Regions from separate parts of the Klebsiella electrica genome, predicted to be linked through region 2. Evidence: predicted binding sites of a transcription regulator. Region 2 holds the regulator's gene; each other region holds the start of a gene.

Region 1 (6,620 bases), 1.5 Mb from region 2:
TCATCTGCTTACTGAAGACAATGGCCGCCAGCGCCAGCAGGATCACGCCGCTACAGAACACCACCGCAATGGCGGTGACTGCGCTTTCTGGTTGCGTATGCGCTTTCGACTGGAACCCGTAGAAGCTGAGAATGGCTCCCATCGTGAAGACAATAATCGAACGCAGGATCTTGCCGGAGAAGGTCATGGCGCCCGCATAGATCCCTTCGCGACGGCGACCGGTATAGATCTCATCAACATCGGCGAGGAAGGTGTAAACGGTCCATGGAATGTAGTACACGCCACCGGTCCCGAGACCAAACAGGACCGTGATCCCGAACATTAGAATGGTAGCCAGATGGGCAGGCAGGTGGAAAAACCACAGCGAGGTGTACAGCAACACGGAGAAAATCACGATGCTCAGCGCCAGGATATAGGGCTTGCTGAACCCCTTTTTCACGCACAGACCGATAAACAATGCCGTAGAGAGCAGTTGCAGAATCGAGTTCAGGCTGTTCAGCCCGGCAACCATCGCCGGATCGTGCTGCAGGACAAAGATAACGAAGTAGGTAAAGACTGAGGCAAACAACCATTCGGCGCCGAAACCGCAGAGATACATGCCCAGATGCTTGCGAAACACGCGCAGAGAGAAGGTTGAACGCATATCCTTCGCCAGCATCAGCAGGGTCGTGAGCAGGCCTTTTTTCTCGCTCACCCGAGCCTCTTCTTCATGCGGGCGCTCCCAGCTGCAATACCACAGACAGGAGATAGCGATAATCAGGATAAACCCGTAGGTCAGCCCGGTCAGGAAGAATGGCGTGGCGGAGTCTTTGCCATATAAAAGGATAAACTGACCAGGGATAAACGCCGCCAGGAAGTTGGCCAGCTTGCCAAAAATGGCTTTATAGCCGGTTAGTTTAGAGCGTAATGAGAAGTCGTCGGTCATTTCGGTGGCTAAGGTTTCGTAAGGCACCATGACTGAGGTATAAATAATCTCAAAGACGACGTAGGTGCAGAGGTAATACCAGAATCCTGGGCCCTCAACCCACAGCAGCGGGTAAAACATCATCAGCGGAATGCCAATCAATAAAAAGAAACGTCGGCGTCCGAAGCGTTTACCGAGTCGCGTTTTCCCGAAGTTATCGGTCAGATAGCCCATTAACGGGTTGCTGATCGCATCGATGATGCTGGCGACAGAAAAAATGAATGACGCCTCAATCAGCGTCAGTCCGCAGAAGGTGGTGTAGAAATAAAGTAGCCAGGCGCCGCTGATCGCCAGCGCGCCGCTCCCGAGTAAATTCCCGCCGCCGTAAGCTAGCTGATGGCGTAACAAAATCGGTCTTCCCTGCAACCCTGGTGAGGTTGAAGCCGCGTATCTTGCCATTAATATAAACCCCATGTTTTAAATTTTTGAAACGATGTTTTTATATTATTAAATCCGATGATGAAAAGTGATCGCCATCACTAATCATCCGCTATGTGATTACACGGCGGAGTAATGCGATCGGCTTAAAAGTTTTTAATGCTTTTCAGGAATAAGAACGGTGCCTGAGCGCCGAATATGATGTTGCGGAAATGGCGAGCGCTGGAACGTAATCGGCGATGGGGGGGCGTAAAGCAGGAGATTGACAGGCGGGTGGCGTTTATCCGCGAAGCGGTACTACGAGCATACTGTGATTTGCATCGGTTCTATCGTAAACGTCGGGTGAGTGCGCCGGTCAGGGCGAGGGCGATCAGATGGTACTGAACATTCCCTCAGGCTTCATCCTCCCTGAGGGAACCGTGGATGTGGCGTTCACCGCTACGGTTTTAATCCTCGCAGTGCGCTACCAGACTGAGCAGATGGCGATCGGTTTGCAGCATACATAAACCGGCTTTATCCGCGTTACGGACCTCTTCAAGTACGCTTTGCAACAGCATGCCGTCTTGCTGCTGCTCTTTCGCGAGCAGCGCCAGGAAGCGACAGGTGGTGTCATCGCGTTGTGCTTTGGCCTCTTCGGTCAGCCCGGACAGCATGCTGCTGCGCTGTTCATAATCGGCCAGAGTCGCGGTAAACAGCTCTTCGAGGGAGTGACAGCTATGGCTGTAACTGCCTTCATTTTTGACGATCGGCCAGCTTCCGCCGGTCTTCATAAAATCGAATACGCGCATCATCTGCGTCACGTGGGATTGTGCCCGGGAGCGCAAAAAGATGGCGGTGCCGTTCAGACGCTGTTGTTCGCACCATTCGCTGAGATGCAGATATAAATTTGATGCACGAAACTCAAGGTTCATCTGATTATTGAGCTTTTGAGCCATTCCAGGAACGACCATAAAAAATATCCTTATTAAGCTGGAGTTATCATTCGCGCGTCGAGAATCTTCGCCGGTGACGATAAAATGCGAGATTTTTTACGCGTAACATTGTCGGCAAAATAATGAATTCGCAATTTCCCTATGTGTATCGGTAATTAATTAGTGACTACCGATATATACAGAATACCCCCAAGGGCAGGCTAAGAAAACTCTCAACTGGCCTTGTTTTACTTTTAGTTACAATATGCCTGAAAAGCACGTTTTTTAACTCTCCTTGTCGTTTTATATTTATTTACCTCATTGATTTTATTTGCTTTTATTAATTGCGGGTTTTTTATGCTATGGATGATATCTACGACATATTTATTAAATATGAATTTAATCCTCTGGTCATAATTCGGTCATATCACATCATGGTCAATGGTAATGACGCCATTTTTACCGGATGGGATAAACGGAGTTATGAAGTGTATTCTGTTATTAACGGTAATAAAATTTCCCTGAGCGATATTTCATCTGGTGAGAAGCCATATCGGTAAAGGAAACGGCTGAAGAAGGGGCGCTGCGCTTTTCGGCAAACCCGCTGAGAAGGGGGCGACGATAGCCACAAGGATAAGTCTGCTGATGATATGGATAAATTTGCTACATTCAGAGTTAATTGTCTGACAATTAGCGCTTTTTTTATGTCATTTTTCGCTAAATCTATGCACGCAATTACTGTAATTCCGCGATGTGATAATGCTCTCGTATGGAGAATTGATTTCCGGTTATTACTTAATGAACAACGGCAGTGCGGTGTGCGATTTTTCTAATGCCTTGTTTTAAGTCTGATAAAAAAATTAAGTCCGATACTTCCCTACAGAAATGCGAAATAAAGCTGGAGTTTACCATGCACAAATTTACTAAAGCGCTGGCGGCGATCGGTCTCGCTGCGGTTATGTCACAATCAGCTATGGCTGAAACACTTAAACTCGGATTTCTGGTGAAACAGCCTGAAGAACCCTGGTTTCAGACCGAGTGGAAATTTGCTGATAAGGCCGGCAAAGATTTGGGTTTTGAGGTGATTAAAATTGCGGTTCCGGATGGCGAGAAGACCCTTAACGCCATCGACAGCCTGGCGGCCAGCGGGGCCAAGGGCTTCGTTATTTGTACGCCTGACCCGAAACTCGGCGCGGCGATTGTCGCCAAAGCCCGCGGATACGATATGAAAGTTATCACCGTCGATGACCAGTTTGTTAATGCCAAAGGTAAACCGATGGAGAGCGTGCCGCTGGTGATGATGGCCGCCAGTGAAATTGGCGCTCGTCAGGGGCAGGAGCTGTATAAAGAGATGCAAAAACGCGGCTGGGATGTGAAGGATACCGGTGTGATGGCGATTACCGCCGATGAACTCGATACCGCCCGCCGTCGTACCACCGGTTCCATTGACGCGCTGAAAGCGGCCGGCTTCCCGGATAAACAGATCTACCGCGTTCCGACCAAATCCAACGATATCCCGGGCGCCTTCGACGCCGGTAACTCCATGCTGGTGCAGCATCCTCAGGTGAAACACTGGCTGATCGTGGGGATGAATGACAACACCGTGCTGGGCGGCGTGCGCGCAACCGAAGGCCAGGGTTTTAAAGCCGGGGATGTGATCGGCATTGGCATCAATGGTGTGGATGCGGTTAATGAACTCTCCAAAGCGCAGGCGACCGGTTTCTACGGCTCTTTGCTGCCTAGCCCGGACATCCACGGATATAAAACCAGTGAGATGCTCTACAACTGGGTCACGAAAGGCGTCGAACCGCCGAAATTCACTGCGGTGACCGATGTGGTGCTGATCACGCGCGACAACTTCAAAGAAGAGCTGGCGAAAAAAGGGCTGTAAGGCCTGGTTGACCCTGCCTCCCGCACTCTGCGGGAGGCTGAGCATAGAAGAGCGGAGTTGTTATGCAACAGTCTACCCCTTATCTCTCATTTCGCGGTATTACCATGACCTTTCCCGGCGTTAAGGCGCTGTCTGATATTAGCTTTGACTGCTACAGCGGACAGATCCACGCCCTGATGGGGGAAAATGGTGCCGGAAAATCGACGCTGCTGAAGATTCTCAGCGGCAACTATATCCCTAGCGCCGGCGATCTGCAGATAGACGGTCAGCCGCGCGTATTCACCAACACCACCGAAGCGCTTAACGCCGGAGTGGCGATAATTTATCAGGAGCTGCACCTGATTCCGGAGATGACCGTCGCAGAAAATATCTACCTCGGCCAAATCCCGCATAAGTACGGGTTAGTGAACCGCTCGCTGCTCAACTACGAAGCTCGCCTGCAGCTGGAGCATCTGGGGCTGGATATCGACCCGGAAACGCCGTTGAAATACCTCTCCATCGGCCAGTGGCAGATGGTAGAGATTGCCAAAGCGCTCACCCGTAACGCCAAGGTCATCGCGTTTGATGAACCGACCAGCTCTCTTTCGGCGCGCGAGATAGAGCATCTGTTTCGCGTCATCCGCGAACTGCGCGAGGAAGGGCGCGTGATTATTTATGTTTCGCACCGCATGGAGGAGATTTTTGCCCTCAGCGATGCGATCACCGTATTTAAAGATGGCCGCTACGTCCGTACCTTCGATGATATGCAGACCGTGAATCATGATGCGCTGGTGCAGGCGATGGTGGGGCGTGAGCTGGGCGATGTTTACGGCTGGAAACCGCGTGAGTATGGCAAAGAGCGTCTGCGTCTGGAGCAGGTCAAAGCACCCGGCGTGCGTAAGCCGGTCGATCTCTCGGTGCGCGGCGGGGAAATCGTCGGCCTGTTCGGGCTGGTCGGGGCCGGGCGCAGCGAGCTGATGAAAGGGTTGTTTGGCGGAACCCGGATCACCGGTGGTCAGGTGTATATCGACGGCCAGGCGATCGATATTCGTAAACCGGCGCAGGCTATCGAGGCCGGAATGATGCTGTGCCCGGAAGACCGCAAAGCGGAGGGCATAATTCCGGTGCACTCCGTACGCGACAATATCAATATCAGCGCGCGTCGCCGGCATATTCGCGCGGGCTGCATCATTAATAACGGCTGGGAAGCGCACAATGCCGATCGGCATATTAAGTCGCTCAATATCAAAACCCCAGGCCCGGAGCAGCTGATTATGAATCTCTCCGGCGGCAACCAGCAGAAAGCGATTCTGGGGCGCTGGCTGTCGGAAGAGATGAAAGTGATCCTGCTGGATGAGCCGACCCGCGGTATTGATGTGGGCGCTAAGCATGAAATTTATAACGTTATCTATGCCCTGGCGGCCTCCGGCGTCGCCGTCGTTTTCGCCTCTAGCGATTTACCCGAAGTGCTCGGTGTCGCCGATCGTATTGTGGTGATGCGCGAAGGCGAGGTGGCAGGCGAACTGCTGCATGACGATGCCAATGAACAGCAGGCGTTAAGCCTTGCGATGCCAAAAGTGAGCCAGGCGGTCGCCTGAGTAAGGAGTCAATGATGTCCTCTGTTACCACCCCTAATGCCCGCCAGACTTCGTTTAGCTTTGCCCGAATCTGGGATCAGTTTGGCATGCTGGTTGTTTTTGCCGTGTTGTTTATCGGCTGCGTGATTTTTGTGCCCAATTTTGCCTCGTTTATCAATATGAAAGGTCTGGGGCTAGCGATTTCAATGTCCGGTATGGTGGCCTGCGGTATGCTGTTTTGCCTGGCGTCCGGAGATTTTGACCTGTCGGTGGCATCGGTTATCGCCTGCGCAGGCGTAACGACGGCCGTGGTGATTAATATGACGGAAAGCATGTGGATAGGGATTGCCGCCGGTCTGCTGCTGGGGGCAATCAGCGGGCTGGTTAACGGCTTCGTGATTGCCCGTCTGAAAATTAACGCCCTGATAACCACGCTTGCCACAATGCAGATTGTGCGCGGCCTGGCTTATATCATCTCCGACGGCAAGGCGGTCGGTATTGAAGATGAGCGTTTCTTTACCTTAGGCTATGCCAACTGGTTTGGCCTGCCGGCCCCCATCTGGCTGACCGTCGCCTGCCTGATTATTTTTGGTTTGCTGCTCAACAAAACCACCTTTGGCCGCAATACGCTGGCTATCGGTGGCAATGAAGAGGCGGCCCGACTGGCGGGCGTGCCGGTGGTGCGGACCAAAATTATTATTTTCGTGATCTCAGGCCTGGTGTCTGCCGCCGCGGGGATCATTCTCGCCTCGCGCATGACCAGCGGCCAGCCGATGACCTCGATTGGCTATGAGCTGATCGTCATTTCAGCCTGTGTGCTGGGTGGCGTGTCGCTGAAAGGCGGGATCGGTAAGATCTCTTATGTGGTTGCCGGGATCCTGATCCTTGGCACCGTCGAGAATGCCATGAACCTGCTGAAT
Region 2 (6,620 bases):
GATCCCGAACCCCTTGAGCGGATCTTTCGCAAAGTGGTAAGCGAAGCGTGAGAATCTGAGTAGAATAGCCCGGTTTTATTCTTTCCGGAGCCGCTATGATCCTGCTTATCGACAACTATGATTCTTTCACCTGGAACTTGTACCAGTACTTCTGTGAACTGGGGGCGCAAGTGCAGGTCAGGCGTAATGATGAGTTGACGCTAGAGGAGATAGCGGCGTTGAAGCCGGAGAAAATCGTGATCTCTCCCGGACCCTGCACGCCGAATGAGTCAGGCATTTCGCTGGCGGCGATCGCTCATTATGCCGGTCAGATCCCGCTGCTCGGCGTTTGCCTTGGTCATCAGGCTATTGCCCAGGTCTTTGGCGCCACTATCGTGCGAGCGGCGAAAGTGATGCACGGCAAGACTTCCCCCATCCATCATAACGGGCAGGGGGTCTTTCAGGGGCTGAATAATCCGCTGACCGTCACTCGCTACCACTCTCTGCTGATTGAGCCCGCAACCCTTCCCGAATGCTTTGAGGTGACGGCTCGCAGCGAAAGCGGTGAGATTATGGCGATTCGCCATCGGGAGTGGGATCTCGAAGGGGTACAGTTCCACCCGGAGAGTATTCTCAGCGAGCAGGGGCATCAGCTGCTGGCAAACTTCCTCAATCGGTGATTTATAGTTGCCATTGACTGATTTTTTATGCATATTTTGTGATTAGATTATCACAATAATGACCGCATAACGAAGAAGGATGGCATGACATGGCAACTGAGCAACCGGTAATTACCCGCGCCACATTCGATGAAGTTATTCTGCCGATTTATGCACCGGCAGAATTCATCCCGGTCAAAGGTAAAGGTAGCCGCGTATGGGATCAGCAGGGCAAAGAGTACGTTGATTTCGCGGGCGGGATTGCGGTGACGGCGTTAGGTCATTGTCATCCGGCTCTGGTCGCGGCGCTGCATGAGCAGGGCGAAACCTTGTGGCACACCAGCAATGTCTTTACCAACGAGCCGGCACTGCGTCTGGGTCGCAAGCTGGTGGAGTCCACCTTCGCCGAGCGCGTGGTGTTCATGAACTCCGGCACCGAAGCGAACGAAACGGCGTTCAAGCTGGCGCGCCACTACACCATTACCCGTCACAGCCCGTATAAGACCAAAATCATCGCCTTCCACAATGCCTTCCACGGTCGTTCACTGTTCACGGTATCGGTGGGCGGGCAGGCAAAATATTCTGATGGTTTCGGCCCGAAACCGGCGGACATTATCCATGTGCCGTTTAACGATCTGCATGCGGTTAAAGCGGTAATGGACGATCATACCTGCGCGGTGGTCGTGGAGCCGATTCAGGGAGAAGGCGGCGTGATGGCGGCAACGCCGGAGTTTCTGAAAGGATTACGCGAACTGTGCGATGAGCATCAGGCGCTGCTGGTATTTGATGAAGTTCAGTGTGGGATGGGGCGGACCGGTTCGCTGTTTGCATACATGCACTATGGCGTGACGCCGGATATCCTTACCAGCGCCAAAGCGCTGGGCGGCGGCTTCCCGATCAGCGCCGTATTGACCACCCACGATATTGCCAGCGCATTCCACGCCGGTTCCCACGGTTCGACCTACGGCGGTAACCCGCTGGCCTGCGCCGTGGCCGTGGCGGCATTTGACCTGATTAATACCCCGGAGGTACTGGAGGGGGTGAGCGCGAAGCGCGCGCTGTTTGTACAGCATCTCCAGCAAATTGACGCCCAGTTTGACCTGTTCAGCGATATTCGCGGTATGGGACTGTTGATTGGCGCGGAGCTTAAGCCGCAGCACAAAGGCCGGGCTCGCGATTTTCTTTATGCCGCGGCAGAGGCGGGCGTGATGGTGCTGAATGCCGGGCCGGATGTGATGCGTTTCGTCCCTTCGCTGGTCATTGACGAGAAGGATATTGCCGAAGGCATGGCCCGCTTTGCCCAGGCGGTACAGCAGGTGCTTAGCGCTTAACCGCGCGTAACCAGATGCCGTGATGCGGGCGCTGACGCCATGCCACCGAGGAGATGGTGTGCATGGTGTTCAGATGATCGAGGATCCGCTGCAGATGTTGCTCCATCGTACTTAATGGGCCACGGCTCACTCCCACATCCTGTGACTCCATAATATTCACATCGCCAGCGCTGCCGGGGCCGTCGGTATCCAGCCGCTGCTGGCAACGCTGGAGCGCAATCTCACAAGATTCCAGATAGCGTCGGGCCAGCTCCGGCGTCAGCATCGTATGCTCGCGGGCCAGGGTGGTCATGGCGTTGATATGCTCAACAATAAACTGGCTATGGGTAACCCATAGCTTCATATCGTCAAGATAATGAGTGTTAAACCCGGGTTCCTGCATGGCCTGATTCAGCGAGTTATACAGCGAGTTATGTGCCTGATTGACGCGCATCCGGCGATAGGCCAGCGCCGGGGCCTGATGATCGTCGCTGAGAATCAGCCGGAGCGCTTCCTGATCGGCTTCCAGCGCGTCGTGAGCGTTCTTACGCAGTAGCCCGCTTTGCCATTGCGGCCACAGCCAGACCATGCCGCCAAAGGCGATAAGGCAGCCGATAAGCGTATCGATAAGCCTGGCGACAATATACTGCTCGCCGTTGAGCGTCAGAAGCTGCAGGGTATACACCGCCGTCACGGTAAAGCCAACCATCGCCCAGCCGTAATGTTTGCGAATAATCAGGTAGCTCAGCAGCGTGACGAGCAGCATCGCGGAGAGCGTATAGCCCTCCGGGACGTGAAAGTGCAGCGCCAGGCCGGCGATGGCCAGACCGGCAAGCGTACCTGCCGCCCGATGGACAATACGTACCCGCGTCGCGCCATAGCCGTTCTGGGTCACAAAAAGCACTGTCATCAGGATCCAGTAAGGTTTGGGCAGGTTCAGGGCGCTTCCCATCAGGCTCGCGGCCGTTAACATCACGCAGATACGGGCGGCGTTACGTAACGCCGGCGATTTCAACGAGAGATAGTTCTTTAGCGCGGGCAGTAGCGGCAGACGGCGCTCTTTATCCGCCATCAGGTCGCGAGCATACAGCGGGCGCTGGGTGCGCAGCACCCGGGCTATTCGGCTGAAGTGCCAGGCGCAGAACTGCCCTACCGGGTTGTCGGGATGCTGCCAGGCAATTTTCTCCAGCGCGCCGATTTGCTTATCCATATGAAAGCGTTGCGGATAGCGGTGGTAGAGAATGTCATCGGCCACTACCCGCAGGCGGGCGGCAACGGTTTGCGCGTTCCAGCGGATCACCGCTTCGGCATGGCTGCGCTCCACCAGTTTTTGTACTTCTTCCGGTTGGTGCAGGCTGACGGAGATATGTTCCTGTAAATCCAGCGCCATCTGAAACACCCGCAGCAGGCGCTTTTGGTCGTTGCGCTGGTTTGCCGCCAGCATATGCATCTGCTGGTAGCATTGGGTGATCAGGTCCACTACCTTCTGCTGGCGCGTGAGCAACGGCGGCAGCGAAGTGCCCGGATCGATGTGCTGGGTCAGCAGGCTGTATTTGGCTTCGCAGTAGTTAGCCAGCTCCCGATAGAGCAGGCTCAGCGATTCACGCAGCGGCTGCTCGCGCCATAGCCAAAACCAGAACCAGCTAAACAGGCCGTACCACAGCGTCCCGAGGGCGTAGATCAGCAGCGGCTCCCAGACGGGCATATTGCCAGCGAGGCTCAGGGTGAAGATAGCGGCAATGAGCGAAGCGGGCAGTAGCCTGGCGTGCAGAGAGCTGATCTCCGCCGTTACGCCGAGCAGCAGCGTCAGGCCACTGAGAATCAAGGGCAGCGGGATGTCCTGCTGAAGAAGAAGCTGGACAACCAGACTACAGCCGGCAAATAACGAACCGCCAATAATCAGACGCTTAAAAAAGCGTTTGTGCGGGGTATCCAGACCGGCGACGTTACAGCAGGCGGGTACCAGCGAGAACAACAGACCTTGCTGTAAGTGCCCGAGGAGGAGGCCTGTTGCAACCGGCAAGCACAACACCAGCGTTTGCCGCAGTGCATAGTTGACTTCCGGGTGGTAAATCAGCCTGCGCCACATAGGGGAAACAAAAACGGCGTATTGCGGACGCAACACGCCGTTTTTATCGACTTAACGGGTACCGTATACGACGATAGTTTTACCGTGGGCGGAGATCAGATTCTGATCTTCCAGCATCTTCAGGATACGGCCAACGGTTTCACGGGAACAACCCACGATCTGACCGATTTCCTGGCGGGTAATTTTAATTTGCATACCATCAGGGTGGGTCATCGCATCCGGCTGTTTTGCCAGGTTCAGCAGCGTCTGAGCGATGCGCCCGGTGACGTCGAGGAAGGCAAGGTTACCCACTTTTTCTGAGGTCACCTGCAGACGGCGAGCCATCTGCGATGACAAGCGCATCAGGATATCCGGGTTAACCTGAATGAGCTGACGGAATTTTTTGTAGGAGATTTCGGCCACTTCACATGCGGTTTTCGCACGTACCCAGGCGCTACGCTCCTGGCCTTCTTCAAACAAGCCTAATTCACCGATGAAATCGCCCTGGTTGAGGTAAGAGAGGATCATCTCTTTACCTTCTTCATCCTTGATGAGCACAGCCACAGAGCCTTTGACGATGTAGTACAACGTTTCTGCTTTTTCACCCTGGTGGATCAGCGTGCTTTTAGATGGGTACTTATGAATGTGGCAATGAGACAAGAACCATTCGAGGGTAGGGTCTGTTTGCGGTTTGCCAAGCACCATGCGCGGTTATCCTCTGTTATAAGCTATCTCCGGGTGCCGACACTACACGGCATCCGGGCATGCAATCGTATTGTTTCCCTATGCCTGGGAAACGGGCTGGTGATTTTTCTTCAGCCTGTAATGTGAACTCCTCTGCATACATGCAGTACATCAATGTAATACTGTAGCATCCCGACTGTTTTAGCATAGCTTTTGCCGTATGTCTCCTGGTGTCTCGCTTCAGCATGATGCAGGTCGCCTTCCGTTGCGAGAATTGTTATGTACGCGTAATCTGTCAGGAAAATTGCAACCTTGGAGTTAAATTTTATGCAAGCTCGTGTGAAATGGGTGGAAGGGTTAACCTTCATCGGAGAGTCGGCGTCAGGTCACCAGATTCTGATGGACGGCAACTCCGGAGATAAAGCGCCAAGCCCGATGGAGATGGTGCTGATGGCGGCGGGCGGATGCAGCGCTATTGATGTCGTGTCTATTTTGCAGAAAGGTCGCCACAACGTGACTAACTGTGAAGTCAAGCTGACGTCTGAACGTCGGGAAGAGGCGCCGCGCCTGTTTACCCATATCAATCTGCATTTTATCGTCACCGGCAAAGAGCTGAAAGAGGCGGCCGTTTCCCGTGCGGTGGATCTGTCGGCGGAGAAATACTGCTCGGTGGCGCTGATGCTGCAAAAAGCGGTGAACATCACCCACTCGTTTGAGGTGGTGGAGGCGTAATGCCAGATACCCGGTGGCGCGAGCGTACCGGGTTGACACCGTTTTGTCGCGCCGCCCAATTTAAATCGCTTTGCCTTCCATCAAGCGCTCCACCAGCGGCGTCATGATGAGCTCCATCGCCAGCCCCATTTTCCCGCCCGGCACCACCAGCGTATTGATATGTGAGATAAACGAACCCTGCAGCATCGCCAGCAGCCAGGGAAAATCGATATCCCGCAGGTTGCGGAAGTGGATCACCACAAAGCTTTCATCCAATGACGGGATGCCCTTCGCCGCAAACGGGTTGGAGGTATCGACGGTGGGAACGCGCTGGAAGTTGATATGGGTGCGCGAAAACTGCGGTGTGATGAAATTGATATAGTCTTCCATTGAACGGACCACGGAATCCATCACCGCTTCGCGGGAGTGGCCGCGTTCGCTGGTATCGCGGATGAGCTTCTGAATCCATTCCAGGTTAACGATAGGCACCACGCCGACCAGCAGGTCGACATTCTGCGCAACGTTATACTGCGGCGTGACAACCCCGCCGTGCAGCCCTTCATAAAACAGGACATCGGTCGGTTCCGGTAGCGGTTGCCACGGTGTGAATGTACCCGGCACCTGATTCCACGGCACCGCTTCATCATAGGTGTGCAGATATTTGCGCGACTGGCCGCTACCGTTACGCCCGTACTCAATGAAGGTGTTTTCCAGCAGGCCAAAGTCGTTGGCTTCCGGGCCGAAATAGCTGATGTGTTTGCCCTGATCGCGCGCTTTGCGGATCGCCATGTCCATTTCCGGGCGGGTATAACGATGGAAGCTGTCGCCTTCCACCTCAGCGGCACGCAGGTTTAGCTGGGCAAAAATTTTACGAAAGGCGAGGCTGGTGGTCGTGGTTCCCGCGCCGCTGGAGCCCGTGACGGCAATCACCGGATGTTTGGCAGACATAACAACTCCCAGATTAAAACGATGTGTGGTGCCGCCTTAGCCGTGAAACTGCTTGCGGGGCATGATGTTGACCGTCTCGTGCAGTTCTGACCACACCAGTACGGCTTCTCCGCTTTTCAATTGCTGTTTGACGTCGGCGACTTTATCCGCCAGCGAGCGTTCATGTTCACCATAATCGGTGCCTTCACGCAACACAAAGCTTTCGATCAGGTTATCCAGCGTTTCGGGATCCAGATCGTGCCAGGGAATAATCATTTTTGT
Region 3 (6,620 bases), 2.2 Mb from region 2:
GCCGAGGCGGTGCGCGGAGTCATCATCGTCAGACCAGCCGGGAACCACCACGTAACGAATCCAGACTTTGATGTTTTTATTCGATAAATAGCGGGCAAACTCCAGCGTACGGTGGTTAGAGACGCCAACCAGATTCTGATGGATCTCATCATTCATCTGTTTGAGGTCGAGCATGACCAGATCGGTCACTTCAAGCAGCTCGTCAATAACCGGGTCGTAGCGACGGACAAAGCCGTTGGTGTCGAGGCAGGTATGAATGCCTTCTTTGTGGCAGGCGCGGAACCAGTCGCGCACAAACTCGGCCTGCAAAATCGCCTCACCGCCCGATGCCGTAACGCCGCCGCCGGAAGCATTCATAAAGTGGCGATAGGTCACGACCTCTTTCATCAGGTCTTCGACGGTGACTTCGGTTCCGCCGTGGGTATCCCAGGTGTCACGGTTGTGGCAATACAGGCAGCGCATCAGGCAGCCCTGGAAGAAGGTGATAAAGCGAATCCCTGGCCCATCGACAGTGCCACAGGATTCGAAGGAGTGAATACGACCAATAGTTGACATTGCGGTGATATCTCCAGATTCGGCCCTTCCGGGGCCTGTGATGCACAGCTCAAACCGGCTGTGTTTAAGAGCCAGTCCCATTAGGCTATTTTACTTGCCATTTTGAACCTGGGCAGTGCTCACAATCCTCACGTACTACGTGTAGGCTCCGGTTGCTGCGCGCTGTCCGTGTTCAAACTGGCTGCGACAATGACGCCTGATGGGATAGGCTCTAAGTCTGTTTTGGCTGTTATCCATAGAGTATAGATAGCGGACAAAAGAGACTGGGGTGGAGAGGGTGTTAAAAAGGCCCCACTTGCGTGGAGCCTTTATTGTACGCTTTTTAAATCGCGATTTCAGTCACAACCATTACATGGTCTGAGTGAAGGTACGTGTGATAACGTCCTGCTGCTGTTCTTTAGTCAGGGAGTTAAAACGTACTGCATAGCCAGATACGCGGATGGTCAGCTGCGGATATTTTTCCGGGTTTTCCATCGCGTCGAGCAGCATTTCGCGGTTCATGACGTTGACGTTCAGGTGCTGACCGCCTTCGATAGACGCTTCGTGGTGGAAGTAACCATCCATCAGGCCAGCAAGGTTGGTTTTACGCACTTCGTCGTCTTTACCCAGCGCGTTTGGCACGATAGAGAAGGTGTAAGAAATACCATCTTTCGCGTAAGCAAACGGCAGTTTAGCCACGGAGGTCAGAGAGGCAACCGCACCTTTCTGGTCACGACCGTGCATCGGGTTAGCACCTGGTCCGAACGGCGCACCGGCACGACGACCGTCAGGGGTGTTACCGGTTTTCTTACCATAAACCACGTTAGAGGTGATGGTCAGAACGGACTGAGTCGGGATAGCGTTGCGATAGGTAGTGAGTTTCTGAATTTTCTTCATGAAACGTTCTACCAGGTCAACCGCCATGTCATCAACGCGAGAATCGTTGTTACCGAACTGCGGGTATTCGCCTTCGATTGCGAAGTCAACAGCCAGGCCGTCTTCGTCACGAATCGGTTTAACTTTCGCATATTTGATAGCAGACAGGGAGTCAGCCGCAACGGACAGACCTGCGATACCACATGCCATGGTGCGAATGACGTCACGGTCATGCAGCGCCATCAGAGAGGCTTCGTAGCTGTACTTGTCGTGCATGTAGTGGATAACGTTCAGCGCGGTGACATACTGCTTAGCCAGCCAGTCCATGAAGTGATCCATACGGTCCATCACTTCGTCGAAGTTCAGAACGTCGCCTTTGATAGGTTCAGATTTCGGACCCACCTGCATTTTCAGTTTTTCATCAACGCCGCCGTTGATAGCGTACAGCATGGTTTTCGCGAGGTTAGCACGCGCACCGAAGAACTGCATTTGCTTACCAACAACCATCGGGCTTACGCAGCATGCGATAGCGTAGTCGTCGTTGTTGAAGTCCGGACGCATCAGGTCATCGTTCTCATACTGCAGAGAAGAGGTATCGATAGACACTTTAGCGGCGAATTTCTTGAAGTTCAGCGGCAGTTTTTCAGACCACAGAACGGTGATGTTCGGCTCCGGAGAAGGCCCCATGGTGTACAGGGTGTTCAGGAAGCGGAAGCTGTTTTTGGTGACCAGAGTACGGCCGTCAACGCCCATACCACCGATGGATTCCGTTGCCCAAATCGGGTCGCCGGAGAACAGTTCATCATATTCCGGAGTACGCAGGAAGCGAACCATACGCAGTTTCATGACCAGGTGGTCAATCATTTCCTGAGCGTCTTGTTCGGTGATTTTTCCTGCTTTGATATCACGTTCGATGTAGGCATCCAGGAAGGTGGATACGCGACCGAAGGACATTGCTGCGCCGTTCTGAGACTTAACCGCGGCCAGGTAGCCGAAGTAGGTCCACTGGATAGCTTCCTGTGCGTTGGTTGCCGGACCAGAGATATCGCAGCCATATTTCGCTGCCATTTCTTTGATCTGACCCAGAGCACGGTGCTGTTCAGAGATCTCTTCACGCAGACGGATAGTCGCTTCCAGGTTTACGCCGTTTTCCAGGTCAGACTGCAGAGACAGGAACTGCGCGTATTTGTCTTTCATCAGGAAGTCGATACCGTACAGCGCAACGCGACGGTAGTCACCGATGATACGGCCACGGCCATACGCATCCGGCAGACCTGTCAGAACGCCAGACTTACGGCAGTTCAGAATGTCTTTGGTGTACACATCGAATACACCCTGGTTATGGGTTTTGCGGTATTCGGTGAAGATTTTTTTCAGCATCGGGTCCAGTTCGCGATCGTACGCTTTGCAGGAACCTTCAACCATTTTGATGCCGCCGAACGGGATAATCGCACGTTTCAGCGGTTTTTCAGTCTGCAGACCAACGATTTTCTCAAGAGCTTTGTTGATGTAGCCTGCGTCATGAGAAGTGATGGTGGAGGCAAGGGCGGTGTCGAAGTCAACAGGCGCGTGAGTGCGGTTTTCCTGTTTAACACCTTCCATAACGTTGTCCCACAGCTTGGTTGTCGCTTCAGTTGCGCCAGCCAGGAAGGACTCGTCGCCTTCATACGGGGTATAGTTTTTCTGGATAAAGTCACGTACGTTGACTTCTTTCTGCCAGTCACCTTTCGCGAAACCTTCCCAGGCTGTGGCTAACTTTTCATTAAGCTCGGACATGTAACACCTACCTTCTTAAGTGGATTTTTTATTTACTGCCTGAAACGGCCCTTAGTGATGGTCGTCGCCACGCAGGTAAATGACCCAGTATGTCAACCCAACCAGCAGACCACCGCCGATAATGTTCCCGATAGTTACCGGAATCAGGTTATCAGTAATGAAGTTCATCACGGTCAGGTGAGAGAAATTTTCCGGAGCAGAACCAATAGCGGTCCAGAATTCCGGGCTTGCAAAGTCGCGGATTACGATACCCAGCGGGATCATAAACATGTTAGCGATACTGTGCTCAAAGCCGCTGGCAACAAACATCGCTACGGGGAGCACCATAATCATGGCTTTATCCATCAAACTGCGGCCGGAGTAGCTCATCCACACCGCCAGACAGACCATCAGGTTAGCCAGGATACCCAGACACACGGCTTCAATAAATGTATGGTGCATTTTGTGGTCGGCGGTTTGCAGGACGTTAAGGCCCCAGGCTCCGTTGGCGGTCATATGCTCGCCAGATAACCACATCAGCAATACAAACAGCAGCGCGCCTATCAGGTTACCAACATAGACGTTGAGCCAGTTTCTTGCCAGTTGACCCCAGGTAATTCGTCCGCTGGCTTTCGCCACGACGATAAGAACGGTGGAGGTAAACAGGTCGGCACCGCAAATGACGCAAAGAATCAGGCCGAGTGAAAAGCAGATCCCTCCGATCAGTTTAGCAATCCCGAAAGGCATCGCGGCAGTGCCGGTTGTCGCCGTAATATAGAAGACAAAAGCGATGGAAATGAAAACACCAGCGGTAATCGCCAGATAAAACGTCTTCATCGGGTGCTTTGTCGCTTTGTAGACACCTGCTTCTTCGGCGACTTTCGCCATGGCTGCAGGGAGTAAAAGATCAAAAGGGTTGTCAGCTTTCACACTAACTCTCTCTTTATAAAAGTTGGCGGTGAGATACTAACAAAGCATTATAGAAGGGAATTTGATGTAGATCATATCCCACCGGAACTATAAGCCCTGGATATGTGTGGTTTTTACTTGTTATGGTGATAAGTGTATGTTTTAAATTAAAAAAATAAATTTTAAAATTTACAAATTATGTTGATTTTTTTCATTTTGGCCGCTGCGGACGGTTAATTAAAATGGGGTATTTTTTATTAAAATTAACAATCCTAAAGTGATGCGTAAAAAAAGTTTACTGTAAATTAACGTTGCAACTACAAATTAGCCGCAGGGCTATTTAACGATGAAAAACGGGGTCCTTATCGACCCCGTGAATAATGTGGCTGGCAGTAAAATGAAGCCTTATTTAGCCCAGAATGCCGCTTTTGCCCGCTGCAGTTTTTCATAGGCTTTCAGTAAGGACTGATGGGCCGGGAAAGCCTGCAGATCGCTATCTACGGCCTGCAGACCATAGAACGGCGCTTCACCGCTCATCGCCGCGCTGGCGGCTTCTACCGCATCAGCACCGTACATGCGGATAAAGGCATTCAGATACTGCAGAGGCTGACGTTCTTCTTCCTGACTGAGCAGCAGCAGCGTCTGCAGGCAGCGGTAGTAGTTCGCGCGCTCGGCACTGAAGATTGAGGCATTGAATTCAATGGTCCATTCCGTCCAGATCAGCGCCTGCTCCAGATCGCCGCCGGCCAGCGCCAGCATCGCCTTCAGCTCACCAATGCGCAGCGTATACCAGCCATTGTCTTTGCCTGTCGCCAGGCCCAGCAGCTCACGCACGCGGGTAAAGTCGTCATTCCCTTCATCGTCCAGCTGTTCGATCAGCGCCAGATAATCTTCTTTATCCCATTCGCTGCCCGGCAGGGAGAGAAGAGTTTCGCGCAGATGGCTGCCCATGCTGTTATTGGCCAGCCACAGATCTTCTGCCGGGTAAATGTCTGACATTCCCGGAACGATGATGCGGCAGGCGTAGACGCTCAGGTGCTCATAATCGGCGATGTAAACTTCTTTATCTTCTGCTTTAAAGATAGCCATCAGGGTGGCGAACTCTTCTTCCGTCGTGCCGGAGAAGCTCCAGTCGACGAACGGGTAGTCGGCATCCTGTTTGAACATATCCCAGGAGATCAGGCCGCTGGAATCGATAAAGTGGGTTTCAAGGTTGGCGTGTTCAGCCACTTCTTCGTCATCGAAGGTTGGTGGCGTAAAGACATCGAGATCTTTCAGGCTACGACCCTGCAGCAGTTCGGTGACGGTACGTTCCAGGGCGACGCCGAAGTCCGGATGCGCGCCGAAAGAGGCGAAGCAGGTTCCGTTCGTCGGGTTAAACAACACCACGCAGATAACCGGGTATTTACCGCCCAGCGAGCCATCGTAAGCAAAAATCGGGAAACCTTCGGCCTCCAGCTTATTAATGGATTCAACCACGCCCGGATAGCGCGCCATGACCTCTGCCGGAATTTCTGGCAGGCTGATGCTTTCAGCGATGATGCGGTTTTTGATATGACGCTCGAAGACTTCCGACAGCGCCTGAACGCGCGCTTCGTTCGGCGTATTGCCTGCAGACATCCCGTTAGAGACATACAGGTTGCCGACGATATTCATCGGGATATAGACGGTTTCGCCATCGGACTGACGGGTGAACGGCAGGCCGCAAACGCCGCGTTGGTCATTGCCTGACTGCAGATCGACCAGCATGCTGGCGGTCAACTGATCGTCAGGATCGTAAAATGCGCGCAGACGAGGATCCAGCAGACCTTCCGGCACCTCGTCATCGTCGGTCAGCGGGAACCATTTCTCATTGGGGTAGTGGACGAACGCTCCGTTAGCGAGGGTATCGCCCAACCAAAAGTCAGCAAAAAAGTAGTTGGTGGACAGACGCTCGAAATATTCGCCAAGCGCGGAGGCCAGCGCCGCTTTTTTGGTCGCCCCTTTGCCGTTGGTGAAACACAGCGAGCACGCTTTATCACGGATATGTACTGACCATACGTGCGGTACGGGATTCAGCCATGAGGCCTCTTCAATATCAAATCCGAGGTCGAGCAATTTCTGCTGGAAGCGAGCGATGGAATCTTCCAGGGCGGCATCTTTGCCGGGAATAAATGTTTGAGTCATGGCGATCACTTTTATCGTACGTAAAGCGCGCAATGATACGGCTTTTAGATGACCGGCGCTATCTTCATCGTCTGGCTATCCGTACTGACCTCTGATAACTGTGCAGGCGTTAACCATGCAGGCATTTGACTGGCATCGTATGGCGCTGCGGATAACGGTGTTGAACAGCCGGGACAGGTCCGGTTGGTTATGCCGGAAACCCACGGGCAAATCATTCTCTACGATGATCGGACCCGGACGCCAAAGCCGGTCTGGCCATTTTCCCGCCGCCCCACAACGCAAGCTCGTCACCCTTGTGCGCGACGATAAATATGCCGGCGTAGGTTGTAGCGCAGTTCTTAAGCTCCGCGCCGGGGATAAACAATTATCTCCACGCTGCG

Evidence for each region. The regulator CRP, encoded in region 2, controls carbon source genes, mostly activating them, when cyclic AMP is high. The targets are predictions, from matches to a motif close to ATGTGANNNNNNTCACAT.
Region 1: the regulator CRP is predicted to act here: its motif matches at 3,005-3,022, upstream of Electrica_RS09130 (arabinose ABC transporter substrate-binding protein).
Region 3: the regulator CRP is predicted to act here: its motif matches at 4,155-4,172, upstream of focA (formate transporter FocA).

What each region holds. Positions count from the first base shown of each region.
Region 1 covers NZ_CP041247.1:1,926,232-1,932,851, forward strand. The annotation lists gene Electrica_RS09120 (MFS transporter) at 1-1,312, opposite strand, end outside; gene Electrica_RS09125 (non-heme ferritin-like protein) at 1,789-2,292, opposite strand; gene Electrica_RS09130 (arabinose ABC transporter substrate-binding protein) at 3,164-4,144, shown strand; gene araG (L-arabinose ABC transporter ATP-binding protein AraG) at 4,207-5,721, shown strand; gene araH (L-arabinose ABC transporter permease AraH) at 5,736-6,620, shown strand, end outside.
Region 2 covers NZ_CP041247.1:397,314-403,933, forward strand. The annotation lists gene Electrica_RS01780 (putative adenosine monophosphate-protein transferase Fic) at 1-51, shown strand, start outside; gene pabA (aminodeoxychorismate synthase component 2) at 96-659, shown strand; gene argD (bifunctional acetylornithine/succinyldiaminopimelate transaminase) at 749-1,969, shown strand; gene Electrica_RS01795 (YccS/YhfK family putative transporter) at 1,959-4,037, opposite strand; gene crp (cAMP-activated global transcriptional regulator CRP) at 4,089-4,721, opposite strand; gene Electrica_RS01805 (OsmC family protein) at 5,028-5,432, shown strand; gene Electrica_RS01810 (phosphoribulokinase) at 5,493-6,359, opposite strand; gene Electrica_RS01815 (YheU family protein) at 6,396-6,614, opposite strand; gene Electrica_RS01820 (hydrolase) at 6,611-6,620, opposite strand, start outside.
Region 3 covers NZ_CP041247.1:3,491,964-3,498,583, reverse strand. The annotation lists gene pflA (pyruvate formate lyase 1-activating protein) at 1-555, opposite strand, end outside; gene pflB (formate C-acetyltransferase) at 904-3,186, opposite strand; gene focA (formate transporter FocA) at 3,238-4,095, opposite strand; gene ycaO (30S ribosomal protein S12 methylthiotransferase accessory factor YcaO) at 4,480-6,240, opposite strand.